DNA from 4 places in the Lentzea sp. NPDC042327 genome. Region 2 is predicted to be linked to each of the others. Evidence: riboswitches for the same ligand, from Rfam matches in the RefSeq annotation. Region 2 holds a riboswitch; each other region holds the start of a gene.
The links. Region 2 has a riboswitch for cobalamin ahead of AB0A63_RS08120 (ribonucleoside-diphosphate reductase subunit alpha). Riboswitches for the same ligand answer to the same signal wherever they lie in the genome.
Positions count from the first base shown of each region.

Region 1: another riboswitch for cobalamin. It lies ahead of AB0A63_RS08945 (CbtB-domain containing protein); the one in region 2 lies ahead of AB0A63_RS08120 (ribonucleoside-diphosphate reductase subunit alpha).
Region 3: another riboswitch for cobalamin. It lies ahead of AB0A63_RS16440 (iron ABC transporter permease); the one in region 2 lies ahead of AB0A63_RS08120 (ribonucleoside-diphosphate reductase subunit alpha).
Region 4: another riboswitch for cobalamin. It lies ahead of cobN (cobaltochelatase subunit CobN); the one in region 2 lies ahead of AB0A63_RS08120 (ribonucleoside-diphosphate reductase subunit alpha).

Region 1 covers NZ_JBEZBX010000003.1:244,468-249,889, forward strand. The annotation lists gene metH (methionine synthase) at 1-553, shown strand, start outside; gene AB0A63_RS08935 (HAD family phosphatase) at 546-1,202, shown strand; gene AB0A63_RS08940 (CbtA family protein) at 1,199-1,945, opposite strand; gene AB0A63_RS08945 (CbtB-domain containing protein) at 1,962-2,150, opposite strand; cobalamin riboswitch at 2,182-2,371, opposite strand; gene AB0A63_RS08950 ((2Fe-2S)-binding protein) at 2,406-3,056, opposite strand; gene AB0A63_RS08955 (phosphoribosyl-ATP diphosphatase) at 3,163-3,426, shown strand; gene hisG (ATP phosphoribosyltransferase) at 3,441-4,301, shown strand; gene AB0A63_RS08965 (antibiotic biosynthesis monooxygenase) at 4,298-4,591, shown strand; gene AB0A63_RS08970 (phosphoribosyltransferase family protein) at 4,547-5,176, opposite strand.
Region 2 covers NZ_JBEZBX010000003.1:77,573-82,994, forward strand. The annotation lists gene AB0A63_RS08120 (ribonucleoside-diphosphate reductase subunit alpha) at 1-2,313, opposite strand, end outside; cobalamin riboswitch at 2,416-2,626, opposite strand; gene AB0A63_RS08125 (hypothetical protein) at 2,690-2,857, shown strand; gene AB0A63_RS08130 (LysE family transporter) at 2,823-3,371, opposite strand; gene AB0A63_RS08135 (LysR family transcriptional regulator ArgP) at 3,471-4,328, shown strand; gene AB0A63_RS08140 (DUF998 domain-containing protein) at 4,463-5,170, shown strand; gene AB0A63_RS08145 (hypothetical protein) at 5,095-5,422, shown strand, end outside.
Region 3 covers NZ_JBEZBX010000005.1:552,020-557,441, forward strand. The annotation lists gene cimA (citramalate synthase) at 1-555, opposite strand, end outside; gene AB0A63_RS16430 (ABC transporter substrate-binding protein) at 758-1,738, opposite strand; gene AB0A63_RS16435 (ABC transporter ATP-binding protein) at 1,735-2,475, opposite strand; gene AB0A63_RS16440 (iron ABC transporter permease) at 2,475-3,497, opposite strand; cobalamin riboswitch at 3,532-3,675, opposite strand; gene AB0A63_RS16445 (YciI family protein) at 3,759-4,178, shown strand; gene AB0A63_RS16450 (3-isopropylmalate dehydrogenase) at 4,243-5,280, opposite strand.
Region 4 covers NZ_JBEZBX010000006.1:241,421-246,842, forward strand. The annotation lists gene cobN (cobaltochelatase subunit CobN) at 1-2,065, opposite strand, end outside; cobalamin riboswitch at 2,099-2,233, opposite strand; gene AB0A63_RS17940 (hypothetical protein) at 2,242-3,222, shown strand; gene AB0A63_RS17945 (precorrin-8X methylmutase) at 3,219-3,839, shown strand; gene AB0A63_RS17950 (precorrin-2 C(20)-methyltransferase) at 3,836-5,287, shown strand; gene AB0A63_RS17955 (cobalt-precorrin-6A reductase) at 5,259-5,422, opposite strand, start outside.

The DNA of each region.
Region 1 (5,422 bases), 170 kb from region 2:
CCTGGTCATCCTGACCGAGCCCTCCCCGGACGCGCCGGAGCGCTTCCGGTTCCGCTTTCCGCGCCAGAAGAAGGATCGGCGCCTCTGCCTGGCCGACTTCTGGCGCGCCCGCTCGTCGGGTGAGGTCGACGTCATCGCGTTCCACCTCGTGACGATGGGCCAGCCGATCGCCGACTACGCCAACGAGCTGTTCGGCAAGAACGCGTATCGTGAGTACCTGGAGGTCCACGGACTGGGGGTCCAGCTCACCGAAGCGCTGGCCGAGTACTGGCACAAGCGCGTGCGCGAGGAGCTCGTGTGGCCGGCGGGCGGGTCAGTGGCCCAGGAAGACCCCGCCGCCGTCGAGGAGTACTTCAAGCTCGGCTACCGCGGCGCGCGGTACTCGTTCGGCTACGGCGCCTGCCCCGAGATGGAAGACCGCCGGCGCGTCGTCGACCTGCTCGACCCGGCCCGCATCGGCGTCACGCTGTCCGAGGAACTCCAGCTCCACCCGGAACAGTCCACCGACGCCTTCGTGGCGCACCACCCGGAGGCGAAGTACTTCAATGTCTGACCCGCAAGCTGTCCTGTGGGACATGGACGGCACGCTGCTGGACTCCGAGAAGCTGTGGGACATCCCGCTCTACGAGTACGCCGAGAAGCTCGGCGGGGTCCTGTCGGTGGAGACCCGCGAACGCATGGTCGGCAGCAACGTCCCCACGACGATGCGCCTGCTGTTCGCCGACGTCGGCATCGAACCGACCGACGCCGACATGGCCGACGGCGCCGCGTGGATCTCCCGCCGCACCGAGGAGGTCTTCCGCACCGGTCTGCCGTGGCGTCCGGGCGCTGCCGAGGCGCTGCGCGCGGTGCGGTCGTCCGGCGTGCCGATGGCGCTGGTGACCTCCACCGAACGGTCGCTGACCGAGGTCGCGCTCGACACCATCGGCCGTGACCTGTTCGACGTGACGGTGTGCGGCGACGAGGTGGACGGTCTGAACAAGCCGCTGCCGGAGCCGTACCTGAAGGCGGCGCGGTTGCTCGGCGTGGACGCGGCGCGGTGCATGGCGGTCGAGGACTCGCCGACCGGTGTCGCCTCGGCGGTGGCGGCCGGGTGCACCGTGTTGGTCGTGCCGTGTGACGTCGAGGTGCCGGCGGGGGAGCGGCGGGTGTTCCGCGACTCCCTCGTCGGCGTCGACCTCGAAGTGCTGCGCGCTCTTTAGAGAGCCGCGACGGGTGCCTTCGCCCGGCGTGTCGCCGGATCGACCAGCAGGCCGAACACCACGCCGAGACCGATGTGGAGCGTGGCCAGCTGGGCGAGCGAGCTGAGGCGGAACTGCCACAGCACGGCCACCGGCATGTCCGCCGGGATCGTGTCCGGCGGCGTGGGGAACGCCACCAGCACCACCGCCACCGCCGCCACGACCGCGAGCAGCACCGCGGTCACGCGGACCGGGTGCGGCTGCGCGGCCAGCGCCGAGGCGAGCCAGCTCGCTCCCCAGACGATCGCCAGACCGGCCACCACCACGCCCAGGTACAGCGCGGTGCGGTAGTTCACCGTGTCCGGGTCGCCCACCGCGGGCGGGTTCGCCGGGTACTTCAGCCACGGCAGCAGCGCCACCGCACCGAACACGGCGACTCCGAACGCGGTGCTGCGGGTGAACGGCGTGCGGTCGGCGAACCAGCGCTTCGACAGCGCGTAGGCCGTGGCGAACACCAGGCCGACGGCGATGCCGACGATCACCACGCCGAGCATGCCGCCCGCGATCTGGACGCCGCGGCTGACCAGCCCCTCCTCGCCGTGCGAGTGGGAGTGGCCGTCACCGGCGGGGGCGCGGGCCTCCTCGACCGCCAGTGCTGCGCGGATGGGGATCTCGGTGACCAGGAGCTGCACGAGCGCGGAGGCGGTACCGGCGATGGCGCCGGCCGCGAGTCCGCGCAGTGCGATCGACTTGTACGTCGTCATCTGCGTGATCAGCGGATCAGTGGCAGGGAACGCCGAGGGCGTGGCGGCCGTCGTGGAAGAACTCGTGCAGCAGCTCCGAGCTCGCACCGAGAGCGAGGCCGTTCTCCTGCAGGACCAGGTAGGTGACGATCAGGCCGAGCAGTGAGACGGCGAAGGCCCACTTGGGCACGCGGACGGCGGACAGGCTTGCTGCGGGGCTCGTCATGACGGGCTCCTCCATACCTCGTGGAAGGTGAAACTCCTTACGGCGCCGCAGCCGGTCTCCTGACTCCCGGATCAACGCTGCCCCCGCGTCTTCCCAGCCCCTCGCGGGACCAGTGACGTGCTCGGCGGGGATCGCTTCCCGGTCACAGTGGCGAGGACCGCGCCGGATTTCCACCGGCTTCCCGTCACTGCGGCGCGTGCACCGTAAGGTGAACGGCGGTTCACGCACAACCGGCCATAAGAGTTGTCGTCTTCATCACTTCACAAGAGGGCAGTCCCCGCACTTCCCACCTGCGGCAACGCGGTAGTAAAGGCAGCACGACCGGCGCAGGAACGCGACCTCGCCGGGCAGGGTGACGAATTCCCCGGCACCTTCGAACGGTGGCGCTGCCATGAGCCGGTTGCCGCGTTCCTCCGCTTCCTCCGCACTCAGCGCACCCGCTCGCACCACCATTTTCAGCGCGCCCGCGATGTTCGACATCGCGTTGCCCCACAGCAGACCGCGTGCCACGGGCACGACCGCGTGGACCGCCTCCACGACCGGTGCGAGCGCCTCCGCCGGGCGCGGGCCGAGCCGCGGGGTGTCGATGCGGACGCTCAGGCCGTTGCGGCGGTGGTGCTGCCACCACAGGTTCTCCGGGCGCACGTCGATCGGCAGGTCCGTCGCGGTGAGCGGGCTGAGCAGCCGCGCGGTGTAGCTGAGGAAGAACAGGCTGGCGGCGACGCGGGGCTCGGCGGCGTTGTAGCGGGCCGCGATCGCGTCGATGGTCTCCCTGAGGGCGGGGCCTTCGAGCAGTGCCGTCCCCGGCAGCCACGAGTCGTCCGGACGGCCCACGTCCAGCGCGAAGAACGGGTTGATGCCGCGCACCTGGCGCAGCGCTGCGAGGACTTCGGCGAACTCCGACACAGATTCACGCTACTGGGTGTCCATGCAGGACAGATCACGTCCACGGGCTGGAACAGAGGTGACCGCGGTGTGGACCACCCGTCCGGAGGTGGGAGGATGTGCCCCCGTGAAGACCTTCGACTCGCTGTTCGCCGAACTGACCGAACGAGCCCGCACCAAGCCGGAGGGTTCCGGCACCGTGGCTGCGCTTGAGGCCGGCGTCCATGCGCAGGGCAAGAAGGTCCTGGAGGAAGCGGGCGAGGTCTGGATCGCCGCCGAGTACGAGTCCGACGAGAAGCTCGCGGAAGAGATCTCGCAGCTGCTGTACCGCCTCCAGGTGATCATGCTGGGCCGCGGCCTGACCCTCGACGACGTCTACAAGTACCTCTGACGGAGAGCTGACCGATGCTGCGCGTAGCAGTCCCGAACAAGGGCGCGCTCGCCGAACGCGCCTCCGCGATGCTGACCGAGGCCGGTTACCGGCAGCGGCACGAGCCGCGCGACCTGACCGTGCTCGACCCGAACAACGAGGTCGAGTTCTTCTTCTTGCGCCCCAAGGACATCGCGATCTACGTGGCGTCCGGTGACCTCGACCTGGGCATCACCGGCCGCGACCTGGCCGCCGACTCGGGTGCCGACGACAACGGTTCCTCCGTCGAGGAGCTGCTGGCGCTGGGCTTCGGCGGGTCCACCTTCCGCTACGCGGGCCCGCGGGGCACCGACTGGACGGTCGAGGACCTGGAGGGCAAGCGGCTCGCCACCGCCTACCCGAAGCTGGTCGGCCGCGACCTCAAACGCCGCGGCATCAACGCCACGGTGATCCGCCTCGACGGCGCGGTCGAGATCTCCATCCAGCTCGGCGTGGCCGACCTGATCGCCGACGTCGTGGGCTCCGGCCGCACGCTGCGCCAGCACGACCTGGTGGCGTTCGGCGAGCCGATCTGCGAGTCGGAGGCGGTCCTCGTGCACCGCGCGGGCTCGGAGCTGTCGCCGGCCAAGAAGCAGCTGCAGGCCCGCCTGCAGGGCGTCGTGTTCGCCCAGCAGTACCTGATGCTGGACTACGACTGCCCGCGCACGCTGCTGGACGAGGCGATCAGCCTCACGCCGGGCCTGGAGTCGCCGACGGTCGCGCCGCTGGCCGACGAGAACTGGGTCGCGGTGCGGGCGATGGTCCGCCGCCGCGACGCGAACCGGGTCATGGACGAGCTGGCCGCGATCGGCGCCAAGGCGATCCTGGCCTCGGACATCCGGTTCTGCCGCCTGTGATCCTGGAGCACGCCGTGCTGGACGTCCTGCCCGGACGTGCGGCGGAGTTCGAGGAGGTCTTCGGCGAGGCGCGGGAGCTGATCTCCGCCTCGCCGGGCTTCCTCGGCCTGCGGCTGTCGCGGTGCCTGGAGGACCCGAACCGGTACCTGCTGCTGGTGCAGTGGGAGTCGGTCGAGGCGCACACGGTCGGGTTCCGCCAGGGCCCGTCCTACGCCCGGTGGTCGGAGCTGCTGCACCGGTTCTACTCACCGTTCCCGGTGGTCCAGCACTTCGAGGACCTCGGCGTCTGAGGTCTGCTCGAAGCGGTCGTACCACCGGCTCACCGCACCGAGGTGCCGCGGCAGGAGCACCGCCACCACGGGCGTGCTGAACGTGCGCACCGACTGCCTCGCGGCGACCGGCACGGCCAGCACCAGGCGGTTCGGCCCTCGTCGCTCCAGCCAGTGCAGGGCGGCCCGCGCGGTGACACCGGTGGCCAGCCCGTCGTCGACCACGACCACGTCCCGCCCCTCGACCACGAGCGGCGGCCGGTCCCGCCGGTACAGCGCGGTCCTGCGCGCGGCCTCGGCCCGTTCGCGGTCGCAGCCCGCGGCCAGCTGCTCCTCGGTGAGCCCGAGCGCTCTGAGCACCGCGGCGTCGTAGATCGGCGCGCTGTCCACCGCGACCGCGCCGACCCCGTACTCGGGGTGCCCCGGCGCGCCGATCTTGCGCGCTACCACGACGTCCAGCTCAGCCCCGAGGACCTCCGCGACCTCCGCCGCCACCGGCACACCGCCGCGCGGCAGCCCCAGCACGAGCGGGTCGTGCCAGGTGTGCTCCGCAAGCTGCGCGGCCAGGGCGCGGCCCGCCTCCCGCCGGTTCGCGAACCTCTTCACAGTCCCGCCGACGCTACGCCCCGTCCCCGTTCCCGCGGCACGCACGAACGGCGTAAAGCCGCTGGCAGCTACTTCGCCCGGTGCAACGGCGCGGTGTGTTGGGACGACTTCTGAGCGCCTTCTGGTCTGCGCCACCTGGGAAAGGCGGCCGCACTCGTCCTGGTCGCGCTCGTGCCGGCCCTCACCAGTGAGACGCAGACCCGCGCACTGGGCATCGAGAGCAACGTCCTCGGGATGTCCACAGCA
Region 2 (5,422 bases):
CGCGGTGTTCAGGGTGATCTCGGTGCACAGGTTCGACGAGTGCACCACGCCGCTGTGCTGCTGCGGTGACCGCAGGTTGCACGGGTCCTTGAACGTGATCCACGGGTGGCCGGTCTCGAACAGCATCGTGAGCATGCGCCGCCACAGGTCCACGGCCTGGACCCGGCGGAAGACCTTGATCCCGCCACCGTCGGCCTTGGCCTCGTAGGCGCGGTACTTCTCGGCGAACTCGGCGCCGAACGCGTCGTGCAGGTCCGGCACCTCGTCGGGGGAGAACAGCGTCCACGTGCCGCCCGCGCGGACCCGGCGCAGGAACTCGTCCGGCACCCAGTTCGCGGTGTTCATGTCGTGGGTGCGGCGGCGTTCGTCGCCGGTGTTCTTGCGCAGGTCGAGGAACTCCTCGACGTCGATGTGCCAGGTTTCGAGGTAGGCGCAGACCGCGCCCTTGCGCTTCCCGCCGTTGTGGGCGAGGCCGGCCGTGGTCAGGTAGGACTCGTCGGTCTCGACCTCGAGGTCGAACACCTCGGGGACCACCTCGGTCTCCCGCACGTCGCGGACGCGCGAGAACACCATGCCCCGGTGCTCGACCCAGTCTGGCTCGGTGGTCGGGCGGCAGCCGGCGAGTTCGGCGATGCCCTCGACGGCGGGAACCCCGACGTCGAGGTCCTCGCCGGCAGAGGGGATGCCGAGGCGCAGCAGCTGGTAGCGGGCACCCGCGGCGAGCGACCGCGACGTCGTGGTGAAGTGGACCTCGACGCCGCGGGAGGCACCGCCGCTCGACTCCAGCAGGCCTTGCAGGAGCTTCCGGGTCTGGGCGTGCGGCAGGTGGGAGAACCTGCGGGCGATCCGCTTCCGGCGGTCGTCGTCGTAGAGGTCCTCAGGCGTGAACGGGAACGCGGAGGCACCCACCTCGGGTTCGGAGGCCCAGTGGATCCACACGTGGGTGTCGTCGCGGCCGTTCTCCCGGAAGGGGACACCGCGCGCCGACAGGTGCTCGCGGACGAAGTCCAGGTGCGCGTCCAGCCCGGGTTTCCCGGAGACACCCCACCGCACCCCGTCCTCCGACAGGTGCCCGCCACCGAGCAGGACGCCGTACAGACGAGCATCGTCCTCGCTGAAACCGGCGACGGGCACGACCTCCCGCGGAACCACCCTGGCGACGAGGTCACCCTTCTCCAGCCGACCGGCGTCCACCCACTCCGGCCGCACCTCGTCGCCGGCGAGCTGCTTGAGCGTCCGCGCGTTCTCCTGGCCGAGCGGCACGCCCCTGACGGCGTACAACGGGTGTCCGGCGGTGACCCTGAGGGGTGCGGCGGAGTGCTCGACCTCCACCTCGACCATCGGGTCGACCTGGTCGTAGAGCATGACGTCGGTGACCTCGCGGTAGGTGCCGCTCACCCCGAGCACGAGGTCGCCGGCCACGACGTCCCTGATCGCCTTGACGCCGTCGGCGGTGTGGACGCCGGTGTCCGGTGCGAAGCACTGGTTCACGGCCACGGCCGTGTCGTTCGCGATCTTCAGGAACGGCACCACGCCCTGCGACGTGCCGTTGGTGCCCCTGATGTGCGCGCCGATGCCGCGCACCGGCGTCCAGTCGTTGCCCAGGCCGCCCGCGAACTTCGAGAGCAGCGCGTTGTTGCTGATGCCGTGGAAGATGCCGCCGAGGTCGTCGGCCACGGTGGTCAGGAAGCACGACGACAGCTGCGGCCGGGTCGTCCCGGAGTTGAACAGCGTCGGTGTCGAGCACATGAAGTCGAACGACGACAGCAGCTCGTAGAACTCGACCGCGCGGGCGTCGGGGTCGTCCTCCTCCAGGGCGAGGCCCATGGCCACGCGCATGAAGAACGCCTGCGGCAGCTCGTAGCGGCGGCCGTCGCGGTGCAGGAAGTAGCGGTCGTACAGGGTTTGCAGGCCCAGGAACTGGAACCGGAGGTCACGGGACGGGTCCAGCGCCGATCCCAGGCGGGCCAGGTCGAACGAGGTCAGCCGGGGGTCGAGCTGGCCGCAGTCGACGCCGTGCCGCACGAACGAGGCGAAGTACGACGGGTAGCGCTCGGTCATCTCGGCGTGCGACAGCGGGACGCCGCACGCCTCGGTGCGCAGCCGGTCCAGCAGCAGGCGGGCGCTGACGCAGGAGTAGTCCGGGTCCTGCTCGACCATCGCGCGGGCGGCCATGATCGGCGCCAGGGCGAGCTCGGCGTCGGTGATGCCGTGGTACAGGTTCCGCTTGGTCTCGGTCAGCACCGCCTCGGCCGATGCGTTCGGAAGATCGGCACAGGCTTCCTCGATGACCACTGAAAGGCGGTCGGGCACGCTCTCTCCTCGCGAGCTGGGCCCAGGAGGAAAAGCGCATGCGCGCACCGTTCACCGGTGCACACAGCTGCCCTCCCTCGGGGCACCGTGTCGTGCGCGCAGGCTTGCGCGCACCCCGGTGGCAGGTCTTCGGACTCGTGGGCGTCGAACTCGCGCCTACCGGCCGTCGCTTCCCAGGTCTCGCGACCCAGTGCTTCGTTGACGGCTTTCGTTCCCACTCACCGCTGCGGGGCAGTCCCGGACTCGCACCGGGTTCCCTCTTGCCTCACCGGCCCGTTGTCCGGGCCGGTGAACCACCAGTGCGGCAGATACTACATGTGGTGGTGGGTCCTTGATCACCACCCAACATGCGTGTCCCCTGGGTAGGGTGGTCGGCGTGGGTGAGGTTCGGCCGCGGGTCTTCTACGGTGCTCTGCTCAGTGCGGGGCTCGCCTCCGCGTCGCTGTTCGCGGGAGCCGCGGCGCCGGTGACGAGCGGCGTGCTGGCCGGCTGCGCGGTCGCCGCGCTGGTCACGTCCCGGCGATCAGCGCGACCCCGAGGCTGATCATCACGGCGGCGATCACGCCGTCCAGCACGCGCCACGCGCGCGGCTTCGCGAACAGCGGGCTGAGCAGCCGGGCGCCGAACCCGAGCGCGGCGAACCAGGTGATGCTCGCCGTCACCGCGCCGACGCCGAAGAGCCAGCGGCCGGCGGCGATCGACCCGAGCAGCAGCACGGTGTCGAGGTAGACGTGCGGGTTGAGCCACGTCAGCGCGATCGCGGTGAGCACGGGCCGGTGCCGGGCGCCGGTGTCGGCGTGCAGGGCCTGCGGGCGCAGTGCGCGCCGCGCGGCCAGGAACCCGTACCCCAGCAGGAAGAGCCCGCCCACGACCGCGGCGACGGTGACCGCCTGCGGCCACCGGGTGACGATCGCGCCGAACCCGGCGACGCCCACGGCGACCAGGACCGCGTCCGACACGGCGCACACGGCGACCACCTTCGCCACCGCCTCGCGGCGAAGTCCTTGGCGCAGCACGAAAGCGTTCTGGGCGCCGATCGCGACGATCAGGGTCATCATGGTGCCGAAGCCGAGCAGCAGGTCTGTCACGCGGTCCACGCTATTGACGCGTTCTTGATGAGGCCAGCTGAAGATTCTTACGTACCATTAGCGCTCGTGATGGACCTCGACCTGGTGCGCACGCTGCTCGCGGTGGTGGACAGCGGCACGTTCGACGCCGCCGCCACCGCGTTGCACGTCACGCCTTCCGCTGTCTCGCAACGCATCAAGGCGCTCGAACAGCGCACGGGCCGGGTCCTGCTGGTCCGCGCCCGCCCGGTGCGGCTCACGCCGTCCGGTGAGGTGATCGTCCGCTACGGTCGGCAACTGCTGGCGCTCGACCAGGACCTCGGGGCGGCGCTCGGCGAGGACGCGGTCGTGCGGGTGCCGATCGCGGTGAACGCCGACTCGCTCGCCACCTGGTTCCTGCCCGCGCTGCACCGCGTGCCGCCCGAGCTGCGGATCTCGTTCGACCTGCACCGCGAGGACCAGGACCACACGACGGCGTTGCTGCGGCAGGGAGCGGTGATGGCGGCGGTGACGTCGTCGCGCGACCCCGTCGCCGGCTGCTCGGTGCGCAAGCTCGGCCACATCCGCTACGCCGCGATGGCCGCCGAGTCCTTCGTGAACCGGCATGCGGCCGGGCCGTTGAAGTCGTGGCTGCCGGATGCCCCGGTCGTGGTGTTCGACCGCAACGACGACCTCCAGGACCGCTTCGTCCGCACCCTGACGCGGGGCCGCGGCGCGTCCGAGCACCGCCACCACGTCCCGTCGTCCGAGGTCTACGTGCGCGCCGTCGCCACCGGCCTGGGCTGGGGCATGGTGCCGCCGCAGCAGGTGCTCGACGGCCTGGTCGACCTCGCTCCCGGCCGCACGGTCAGCGTCCCGCTGTACTGGCAGCAGTGGAAGCTCGACTCGCCCGCACTCACCGCCGTGGCCGAGGCGGTGGTGGCCGAAGCCGCGCAGGCGCTGCGCTGAGTCCCCGGGGTGGGGCGACGCGCCGCCGAACCGGGCTCGTGCTCCCGGCCGGGAACCTGTCCGGCGCCTGAGAGCATCCTGTCGGCTTCCTGAACCCAGGAACCCCGGGGGTTCACCCGCTCGTTGACCGGTTTGTGCTGATTCCTCGCCTCGCCGCCACCGGCGGTTCGCTCGCGGTCGTCGCGACCGTCGCCATGGTGGGCCTGCTCGACCTGACCGTCGGCGCGCTGCACCGCACGATCAGCGAGTACGCCCTGGGCGACTACCGCCCGGTGTTCGACGTGGCCGTGCTGCTGCTGGTCGCGGGCTCGGCCGGCATCCTCACCGCGCTGGTCCACAAAGGACTGACCCGGTGGCGGTCGGCGGGCTCGGTCGCGTTGCTGCTGTGGTCGTTCGGCCTGCTGCTCGTGGTCGTGTTCCCGAAGACGAACTGGGCGATGGGCACCAACCAGCTCAGCGGCAGCATCCACCGGTTCGGCAGCATGGTCGCGTTCGTGAGCCTGCCCGTCGCGGTCGTCCTGCTGGCCCGGCCGTGGCTGCGCGACCACGTCTGGGGGCGACACGCCAGGTGGACGATGGCGTCGGGTTTGTTGAGCGTTGTCGCATTCATGCCGCTGCTCTACGCCATTGTGCTGGGTGCGGTGTCGGACGTCCGGTGGTGGAACGTGTTCCCGTTGGGCTACATCGAGAGGATCTTGCTCGCCGCCGAGGTCCTGGCCGTGCTGGTCGTCGGGCTGTGGGCGATCTCGGCCAGTAGGGTTGCGCCATGGCGAGTTGGGGAGACCTCGCGGATTACGTCCGCGCCGAGTACGACGTCATCAGCGACCAGGGCGAGGAACTGAGGATCCTCTTCACCTTCGGGGACGTGGAGGAGGGCGACGACGACCGCACGCAGGTCGTGATCATCGTCCGGGAAGTGCTCGACAACATGCACGAATGGGTGCAGATCGCCTCCCCGTGCGGGCTGGCCGCGCAGGTGGACCTCCGCCGCGTGCTGGAGGAGGTGGGCAACTCCACCGTCGCCTGCGGCCTCGCGATCATGGGGGAGCACGTCGTGGTCCGGCACTCGTTGCCGCTCAAGGACCTCGACATCC
Region 3 (5,422 bases), on a different contig from region 2:
GTTCGTGTCGCACAGCACGACGACGTCGGCGCCACCCTCCACAGCGGACTCCAGCACGCGCAGCGCGGTGTCCGGGGAGAAGGCGTAGCCGTCGAAGAAGTGCTCGGCGTCGAGGAAGACGCGCCGGCCGTTGTCCTTGAGGAACCGGACGGTGTCGCGCACCATCCGCAGGTTCTCCTCGGCGTCGGTGCGCAGCGCGCGCTCGATGTGCCGCAGGTCCGACTTCGCCACGAGCGTGACGACCGGTGCCTGGGAGTCGAGCAACGCCTTGACCTGCGGGTCTTCCTCCACACGCACACCGGCCCTGCGGGTCGCGCCGAACGCGACCAGCTCGGCGTGCTTGAGCTCCAGGTCCCCCGCCGCCGCGCGGGCGAAGAACTCCGTGTCCTTGGGCAGAGCGCCGGGCCAGCCGCCCTCGATGAACCCGACGCCGAGCCCGTCCAGCAGCCGCGCGACCGCGAGCTTGTCCGTGACGGAGTACGAAATGCCCTCGCGTTGTGCGCCGTCGCGCAACGTCGTGTCGTAGACGTGGAACTCGTCGGCGGGGCCGGCCATCGCGGGTCATCTCCTGTCCAGGACAAACAAAAAGACCCCCCGCGGATGCGAGAGGTCTGCGCGTCGGGTGCCAGGGGCGGCGACTACCCGACGCGCTCGTCGATAATGATGGCGGTGTGCTGAGCCATGACCGGGATGGTGCCACAGCTCAGCACGACGTACCAAGTGACGGGAGGAAATCTCCCACTATCTGGTCACGGGTTCACGCCCGGGACAGGTACCGCGCGAAGGCCTCGATGGAGGCCGGGTTGCGCGGCGACTCGACCAGTGCGGCGTACGGCAGCGCGTAGAACCGCTTGTTCCGCACGGCCGGCGAGTTCTGCAGCGGTGCGTAGCCCTCCAGGAACCGCTGCTTCTCCTGCGGGGTGTTCGCCTCGCCGTCGGCGTAGTCCACGATGAGCACGACGTCGGGGTCGCGCTGCACGACGGCCTCCCAGTTGACCGTGGTCCAGCTGTCGTTGAGGTCGCCGAAGACGTTGTCGCCGCCGGCCTTGGAGATGACGTCCTGCGGGGCCGCGTTCCTGCCGGAGGTGAACGGCTGGTCCTGGCCGCTGTCGTAGAGGAACACCTTGGGCCGCGGCTTGCCGGCCATCAGCCTGCCGGCGTTCTCGATCTGCTGCTGGTAGCCCTTGACCAGCTCCTCGGCCCTGGCCTCGACCCGGAAGATCTTCCCGAGGTTGCGCAGGTCCGTGTAGAGCGCGTCGAGGGCGGGCATGATGCCGCGCTGCTTGCCCACGCCGTTGCGGCACGCCTCGGTGAGCTGGTAGGTGGCGATCCCGAGCTGCCGCAACGCGTCCGGGGTGAAGCCGGTGCTCTCGCTGAAGCCGTAGTTCCAGCCGGCGAACACGAGGTCGGCGTTCGCGCCCTGCACGACCTCCTTGGAGATCTTGTCGGACAGGTGCTTGCCGCTGTCGAAGTCGGCCTTCCACGGCGAGGTCCGCACGTCGACGGTGTCGATGCCGTTGACGACGTAGCCGGCCATGTGGTCCCTGAGGCCCAGCGCGAACATCAGCTCGGTGATGCCGGTGTCGTTGGTGACCACTTTGGACGGAATCTTGTCGTAGGTCACCTGCTGCCCGCAGTTGGTGACGGTGACGGGTTCGGTCGCGGAGGTGTCCTGCGCGACCGTGGCGCCGCACCCGGAGACGAGCAGCAGGGCGGCGGTGACGAGTGCGGTTCTCACGGGGTGACCTCCTGGTCGAACAGGAGCTGGGGGACTCCTGTCGTGGGGTGGGCGACCACGTGTGCGGTGACGTGGAAGACCTTGGCGACGAGCTCGGGCACGAGGACCTCCGCCGGGGTGCCGGAGGCGACCACCCGGCCCTCGTCGAGGACGTAGAGGCGGTCGCAGTACGACGCGGCGAGGTTGAGGTCGTGCAGCACGGTCAGGACGGTGACGCCGAGTCCCCGCGCGAGCGCGAGGACGTCGAGCTGGTGGCGGATGTCGAGGTGGTTGGTCGGCTCGTCGAGCACGAGCACGCGGGGTTGCTGGGCGATGGCGCGGGCGATCAGCACCCGCTGGCGCTCCCCGCCGGAAAGGCTGAGGAAGCTGCGGGCGGCGAGGTGCCCGACGTCCACTGTGGCCAGAGCATCGGCGACGACAGCGGCGTCGCGCACGGGGTCGCGGTCGTGCGGCAGCCGGCCCATCTCCACGACCTCGGTGACGGTGAAGTCGAACTCGACCTGCGACTCCTGGGTCAGCGCGGAGAGGTCGCGGGCGAGGCCCTGTCGCCTGTGGACGTTCTCGCCGTCGAGCAGGACCGCGCCGGCGTCCGGTCGCAGCGCCCGGTAGACGCAGCGCAACGTCGTCGACTTGCCGCTGCCGTTCGGCCCGACGATGCCGACCACCTCGTCGCAGGCGTGCAGCGTGATGCCGGAGATGATGTTCCGCACGGTGACGTCGTGCACCTCGACGCGCATCAGCGGCCTCCGAAGACGTACGCCCTGCGGCGCATCAGGAAGATGAAGCACGGCACGCCCAGCGCGGCCGTGATGACGCCGAGCGGCAGCTCCTCGGGTGCGGCGAGCATCCGCGCGGCGACGTCCACCCACACCAGGAAGCTCGCACCCGCCAGCGGTGCCAGGGCCAGCACCTTGCGGTGGTCGGCGCCCACGACCATGCGCGTGAGGTGCGGCAGCATCAGCCCGACGAACCCGACGGCCCCGCTGACCGCCACCAGCACCCCGGTCATGGCCGCGGTGACGACGAAGAGGTGCGTGCGGAACCGGTTCACCCTCACCCCGAGCGTGGTCGCGGTCTCGTCGCCCATCGCCAGCGCGTTCAACGGCCGCGCCTTGGCCATCAGGTAGGCGATGCCCAGCGCGGTCACGACCGTGGCGACCGGCAACGACCTCCAGTCCGCCCCGCCGAGGCTGCCGAGCAGCCAGAACATCGCCGCCCGCGCCGCCTCCCCGTGCGGTGCCTGGAACACCAGCAGCATCGCCACGGCCGAGAACCCGTAGGCGAGCGCGGTGCCGGTCAGCACGAGCCGCAACGGCGTGAGCGCCCCGCTCGACCGCGCGGTGAGGTAGACGAGCGCGGTGGCACCGAGCCCGGTGAGGAACGCCCCCGTCGACAGCGCGTACACGCCGAGCCCGGACAGCACCCCCATCGTCGCGACCGCCGTGGCACCCACGCTCGCCCCCGAGGAGATGCCGAGCACGTACGGGTCGGCCAGCGCGTTGCGGACCATCGCCTGGATCGCGACGCCGACCGCGCTCAGCCCCGCGCCCACGACGGCGGCGAGCAGCACGCGCGGCAGCCGGATGTTCCAGACGATGTGGTACTGCCCGGCGAGGTGGGCGGGCACGGTGCCGCCGGTGACCGCCTGCCACAGCAGGTCGGCGGTGACGCCGAAGGGGACGGAGACGGGGCCGAGCGCGACGCCCGCCACGATGCTGACGACGAGCACGCCGACGAGCGCGCTGATCTTCCCGATCACATGTGCCCTTCCCGCAGTCCACGGCAGGAGTTGGAGTCCTATGTCTGCCGTGTGCGGGCATTCGGGCTCGTCCCCTGGCCGGGGACCTACCGTTGCGGGTCAGCGCCGGACTTCGACCGGTCTTCCCCCACGCACGACTTCAGGTGACCCTACCTGCGCAAACAGGAAGTTCGAAAATTTCTCCGCTGTGATGTCGATCCGGCGGGGTGCCCGTTCGACCTGTGGACGTCAGCGAGCAGGGCACAACGCAGGGAGACCACCGTGAAGTACATGCTGATCATGCGCGCCACCGACGAGGCCTACGCGAACATGGGCGAGCTCGACTTCGACAAGATGCTGGAGGTCGTGGGCGCGTTCAACGACGAGCTGATCCGGGCCGGGGTGCTGCTCGCCGCCGAGGGCCTCGCCGACCCGTCCGAGGGCGTCGTCGTCGACTTCTCCGCCGAACCGGCGATCGTGACGGACGGCCCGTACGGCGAGACCAAGGAGCTGTTCGGCGGCTTCTACCTGCTCAACGTGTCCTCGCTGCAGGAGGCGGTCGAGTGGGCGAAGCGGATGCCGATGGCCGGGCCCGGGTTCAAGACCGAGATCCGCCGCGTGCCGACGATCGACGAGTTTCCGCAGGACAACGAGTGGATCCAGAAGGAGCGCGCCTGGCGCGAGTCCACCGCCCAGCTGTGAATGTCACGCGGGGACCTTTCGTGCTCTACAAGAGTACGAAAGCTCCCCGCGTGCACTACAACGGTCAGCCCGTGCGGACGTTCGAGGACACGAGGGCGGCCAGGCGGTCGCCGATCGCGTACGTCGCGCCCGGCGACTGGTGGTCGCGGGTCGCCAGGTCGAACGCCACGGACGCCTCGATCCGGCGCGACGCCTCGTGCTCGCCGAGGTGGTCGAGCAGCAGCGCGACCGACAGCACGGCGGCCGTCGGGTCGGCGATGCCCTGGCCCGCGATGTCCGGTGCCGAACCGTGGACCGGCTCGAACATCGACGGGTTGCGCCGCGTCACGTCCATGTTGCCCGACGCGGCCAGGCCGATGCCGCCCGTGACGGCGGCGGCGAGGTCGGTCAGGATGTCGCCGAACAGGTTGTCCGTCACGATCACGTCGTACCGGGCGGGGTCGGTGACCAGGTGGATCGTGGCCGCGTCCACGTGCTGGTACGCCACCGTCACGTCCGGGTGCTGCAACGAGACCTCCTCGACCACGCGCGACCACAGCGAGCCGGCGTGCGTGAGGACGTTCGTCTTGTGCACCAGCGTCAGGTGCCGCCGCGGACGGGCCGAGGCGCGCGCGAAGGCGTCCCTGACCACGCGCTCCACGCCGAACGACGTGTTGAGCGACACCTCCGTGGCGATCTCGTGCGGGGTGTCCTTGCGCAGCAGGCCACCGTTGCCCGCGTACGGGCCCTCGGTGCCCTCGCGGACCACCACCATGTCGATCTCCGGCGGGTCCGCGAGCGGGCTGCGGACGCCGGGGTAGAGACGGGCGGGGCGGAGGTTCACGTGGTGGTCGAGCTCGAACCTGAGGCGCAGCAGCAGGCCGCGCTCCAGGATTCCGCTCGGCACCGACGGATCGCCTACCGCTCCGAGCAGGATCGCGTCGTGCTGGCGGAGCTCACCGAGCACCGACTCGGGCAACAACTCTCCCGTGGCGTGCCAGCGCGCCGCGCCGAGGTCGTAGCGAGTGATCTCGGCCGCCGGAACGACCTCGTTGAGGACCTTCAGGGCCTCAGCGATGACCTCGGGCCCGATCCCGTCTCCTGGGATCACTGCGAGCCGCATCCACACACCTCCCAGGTGTCAGTCCCCAATTGGTGGGACTACTTTCCTCCGCGAAAGGTTACCGGCACCACGGCCGCTCGCCGCATGCCGGACACCCCATCGGGGTGTTATCTCCCGTACTGCGGGACACCCACACGGCCCA
Region 4 (5,422 bases), on a different contig from region 2:
CGACCTGACCGCCCCACATCTGCCGCGCCTGGAGCATCGCGAGCACCAGGTTGACGCGGGTCTCCCCCGCCGGCGCCTGGCCGAGGACGTGCAGGCCGTCGCGGATCTGGACGTCCTTGACCTCGCACAGCCAGCCGTCGACGTGCAGGATGAACTCGTCGAACTCCGCGTCGTGCGGCCGGTCGTCGAGCCCCAGGTCGTGGTCGAGCTTCGCGGCCTTGATCAACGTCCAGATCTGCGCGCGGATCGCCGGCACCTTGGCCGGGTCCATCGCGGAGATGTTCCCGTACTCGTCCAGCAACTGCTCCAGCCGCGCGATGTCGCCGTAGCTGTCCGCGCGGGCCATCGGCGGCACGAGGTGGTCGACCAGCGTGGCGTGCGCGCGCCGCTTGGCCTGCGTGCCCTCACCGGGGTCGTTGACGAGGAACGGGTAGATCAGCGGCAGGTCGCCGAGCGCCGCGTCCGTGCCGCAGGACGCCGACATGCCGACGGTCTTGCCCGGCAGCCACTCCAGGTTGCCGTGCTTGCCCACGTGCACCACGGCGTCGGCGCGGAAGCTCGACTCGATCCAGTGGTAGGCACCGAGGTAGTGGTGCGAGGGCGGCAGGTCCGGGTCGTGGTAGATCGCGATCGGGTTCTCGCCGAACCCGCGCGGCGGCTGGACCATGACGGTGACGTTGCCGGACTGCAGGGCCGCGAGGACGATCTCGCCGTCCTTGTCCTTGCTGCGGTCCACGAACAGCTCACCGGGCGCTTCACCCCAGTGCTCCCGCATCGACTCGCGGAACTCCTCCGGCAGCGTCTCGTGGAACCGCCGGTAGTCGGCGGCCGCGATGCGCACCGGGTTGCTCTCGAACTGCTCCTGCGTCAGCCAGTCCACGTCCTGGCCGCCCGCGGCGATGAGCGCGTGGATCAGCTTGTCGCCGTCGAGCTCGTCGACGCCCGGCAGGTCGTCGCCGATGTCGTAACCGTGCTCCCGCATGGCCTTCAGCAACCGGACCGTGGAGGCGGGTGTGTCGAGGCCGACCGCGTTGCCGATGCGGGAGTGCTTGGTCGGGTACGCCGACAGCATCACGACGACCCTGCGCTCGCCGACCGGGATGTGCCGCAACCGCGCGTGCCTGGTCGCGATGCCCGCGACGCGCAGCGCCCGTTCCGGGTCGGCGACGTAGACGGTGAGACCGTCGGAGTCGATCTCCTTGAACGAGAACGGGACCGTGATGATCCGGCCGTCGAACTCGGGGATCGCCACCTGGGTCGCGGTGTCGAGCGGTGACAGGCCGTCGTCGTTGGAGTCCCACTGCTCACGGCTGGAGGTGAGGCACAGGCCCTGCAGGATCGGCACGTCCAGCGCCGCCAGCGCACCCACGTCCCACGCGTCGTCGTCACCGCCCGCGCTCGCGTTCGCCGGGTTCGTGCCGCCGGCCGCGAGGACCGTCACGACCAGCGCGTCGGCCTGCCGGAGCGTGTCGAGCAGCTCGGGTTCGGCGGTGCGCAGCGACGAGCAGAACACCGGCAGCGGCCTGCCGCCCTTGGCCTCGATCGCGTCGCACAGCGCGTGCACGAACGCCGTGTTCCCCGCCACGTGGTGTGCGCGGTAGTAGAGCACCGCGACCGTCGGGCCCTCCACCGCGGCCGGCTCGCGTTCCAGCACCCCCCACGTGGGGGTGGCGGCGGGCGCGGCGAACCCGTGGCCGGTCAGCAGGATCGTGTCCTCGAGGAACTTGTGCAGCTCGGCGAGGTTTCCTGGCCCGCCCTGCGCGAGGTACAGGTGCGCCTCCGCGCACACGCCGCCCGGCACCGTCGACAGCTCCATGAGCGCCGCGTCGGGCTGCATCTCACCGCCGAGGACGACCACGGGCAGCGGCTGCGCGAGCAGCCAGTCGAGGCCCTCCTCCCACATCCGGCGGCCGCCGAGGATGCGCACGACGACCAGGTCCACGCCCTCGACCAGCGCGGGAAGGTCGTCGGTGGTCGTGCGCGAAGGGTTGCCGAGCCGGTACTCGGCGCCACTCGCACGCGCCGACAGCAGGTCGGTGTCGGAGGTCGACAACAGCAGGATCACGCGGGCTCCATCCCTCGTGGGGTCCTCGCCCCAGGTCACGGGTCGCGACGAAGCGGAGTTCCTGACTCCCGGCGAGTTCGCTGGTCACAGTGGCGGGACCGCGCCGGATTCGCACCGGCTTCCTCCTGCGCTTCGTCGTTCGGGCTCACCCTAACCGGCGGGTTACAGTCCGACCTATGCGTACTCACCCGGATGCCTGCCCCGGCGCCGTCGAGCTGCACCAGGCGGCCGATGGCGGGCTGGCCCGCATCCGGGTCCCCGGCGGCACCCTCTCCGCAGCTCAGTGGGACGTCGTGCGCACCGCCGCGGCCGAACTGGGGTCGGGCGTGCTGGAGCTGACCTCGCGGGCGAACCTCCAGATCAGGGGCCTCACGTCGGGGGTCGAGCTGGGTGCCCGCCTGCGTGCGTGCGGCCTGCTGCCGTCGGACACCCACGAACGCATCCGCAACATCATCGCCGCGCCCCTGGACGACAACCAGGCGCTGGTCGACGCACTGGACACCGCCCTGTGCTCCGACCCGTCACTCGCCGCCCTACCAGGGCGTTTCCTGGTGACGGTGGGTGCTTCGGTGAGCGGTCTGGGCGGCGACATCGGCCTGGTGGACGACGCGCTCCTGCTCGCCGGTACCGATACAGGTGTCCGGGTCGACGACCCCGTGGACGCCGTCGTCACCGCCGCCCGGCTGTTCCAGGAGCTGCGCGGCACGGCCTGGCGCCTGTCCGAAGTGGACGGCGGTGTGCGCAAGATCACCGCCCACCTCGGCACTTCCGCCGCACCGCGCGTCACCCCGGCTGTGACTCCTGTCGCACCTTCACCTGTGACACCAGGCGTTCCACTGGGCCGGCTCGACGCCGGTCAGCTGCCGGGCACGGCCCTGCGCCTGACCCCGTGGCGCTCCCTCGTCGTGCCGCCGGGCACCGACACGTCCGGCCTGATCACCGACCCCGCCTCGCCGTGGCACGGGGTGAGCGCGTGCACCGGCAAGCCGGGGTGCGCGAAGTCGTTGTCGGACGTCCGCGCCGACGCCCGCGCGTGGCTCGGCACGCCCCACTCGCGGCCGGTGCACTGGTCGGGTTGCTCACGCCGATGTGGTCGTCCGGCCGGTGATGTGATCGAGTTCGTCGCGACCGGCGACGGCTACGAGGAGATCAGGTGACGGAGTACATCAGGGACGGCGCGGAGATCTACCGGCAGTCCTTCGCCACCATCCGCGCGGAGGCAGACCTCACCGCCTTCCCCGCCGACGTCGCCCAGGTCGTGGTCCGCATGATCCACGCCTGCGGCATGACGGACCTGCCGCGGGACGTCGGGTTCTCCCCGCACGTCGTCCGCGACGCCCGCGCGGCGTTGCGCGCCGGCGTCCCGATCCTGTGCGACGCCAACATGGTCGCGTCCGGCGTGACCCGCCGGCGCCTCCCCGCGGACAACGAGGTCCTCTGCTACCTGCAGGACCCCCGTACCCCCGCACTGGCGACCGAGATCGGCAACACGCGCAGCGCGGCGGCACTCGAACTGCTCGCCGACCGCTTCGACGGCGCGGTGATCGCCATCGGCAACGCCCCCACCGCCCTCTTCCACCTCCTGGACCTGATCGCGGCCGGAGCCCCGCGACCGGCGGCCGTGCTCGGCATCCCGGTCGGGTTCATCGGCGCCGCGGAGTCCAAAGACGCCCTGGCCGCAACGGATCTCGAACACCTCGTGGTCCGCGGCCGGCGCGGCGGCAGCGCCATGACGGCGGCCGCCATCAACGCGATCGCTAGTGAGGTCGAATGACGGGCAAGCTCTACGGCGTCGGTGTGGGTCCCGGTGACCCCGAACTCGTGACGGTCAAGGCCGCACGGCTCATCCGGGAAGCCGACGTCATCGCCTACCACAGCGCCCGGCACGGTCGCAGCAACGCCAAGAGCATCGCGGCACCGTACTTCCGCGACGGTCAGATCATGGAGCAGCTCGTCTACCCGGTCACCACCGAGGACACCGACGACTACCAGGGCGAGATCGACGCGTTCTACGAGGAGGCCGCCGCCACGCTGGCCGCGCACCTCGACGCCGGCCGCACGGTGGTCGTCCTCGCGGCGGGAGACCCGTTCTTCTACGGCTCCTACATGCACATGCACAAGCGGCTCGCCCACCGCTACGAGGCGGAGGTCGTCCCCGGCGTCACGTCCGTCAGCGGTGCCTCCGCGGTACTGGGCACCCCGCTCGTCGAACGGGACGAGGTGCTCACGATCCTGCCCGGCACGCTGCCGCCGGCCGAGCTGGCCGCGCGGATCGCGGACACCGACTGCGCCGCGATCCTCAAGCTGGGCCGCACCTTCGGCAACGTCCGGCAGGCGCTGGAGGAGGCCGGGCGGCTCGACGGCGCCTGGTACGTGGAGCGGGCGACCACCGGGCGGGAGCGCACGGCGAAGCTCGCCGACGTCGACCCCGGGTCGGTGCCGTACTTCTCGCTGGCGTTGCTGCCCAGCAACTCCCGGCCGGCGCGGCCGGGTGGTGAGGTCGTGGTCGTCGGTCTCGGCCCAGGCCACCACTCCTGGCTCACCCCGGAGGCCAAGCGGGCACTGGAGTCCGCCGACGACCTCGTCGGCTACACCACCTACCTGAACCGGGTGCCCGACCGCCCCGGCCAGACGAAGCACGCCTCGCACAACCAGGTCGAGTCCGAGCGCGCCTCCTTCGCACTCGACCTGGCCCGCCGCGGGTCGCGCGTCGCGGTCGTCTCGTCGGGTGACCCCGGTGTGTTCGCGATGGCCACCGCGGTCCTCGAAGTGGCCGCCGAACACCCGGACGTCCCGGTGCGGGTGCTCCCCGGTGTCACGGCCGCGAACGCCGTCGCCGCGAAGGCCGGTGCGCCGCTGGGGCACGACTACGCGGTGATCTCGTTGAGCGACCGCCTCAAGCCGTGGGACGTCATCGCCGAACGCCTGGAGGCCACCGCCAAGGCGGACCTGGTGATCGCGATCTACAACCCGGCCTCGAAGGCCCGCACGCACCAGGTGGCGGAGATGCGCGACCTGCTGCTCAAGCACCGTTCGCCGGACACGCCGCTGGTCGTCGGCCGGGACGTCGGCGGTCCGGAGGAGGAGATCCGCGTCCTCACCCTCGGCGCGCTCGACCCGGCCACGATCGACATGCGCTGCCTGCTGGTCGTCGGCTCGTCGCAGACCGTCGTGACCGAGCAGGGGGTCGTGTTCACGCCCCGGCGGTACCCAACCAGCTGACGGCCTCGTCCACGGTGGCCACCGCCTCCACGGGTGGGAGCGGTGGCCGCCGCACGACGACGACGGGGAGGCCGAGCCGTTCCGCGGCGTCCAGCTTCGCCGACGTCATCGCGCCGCCGCTGTCCTTCGTCACGA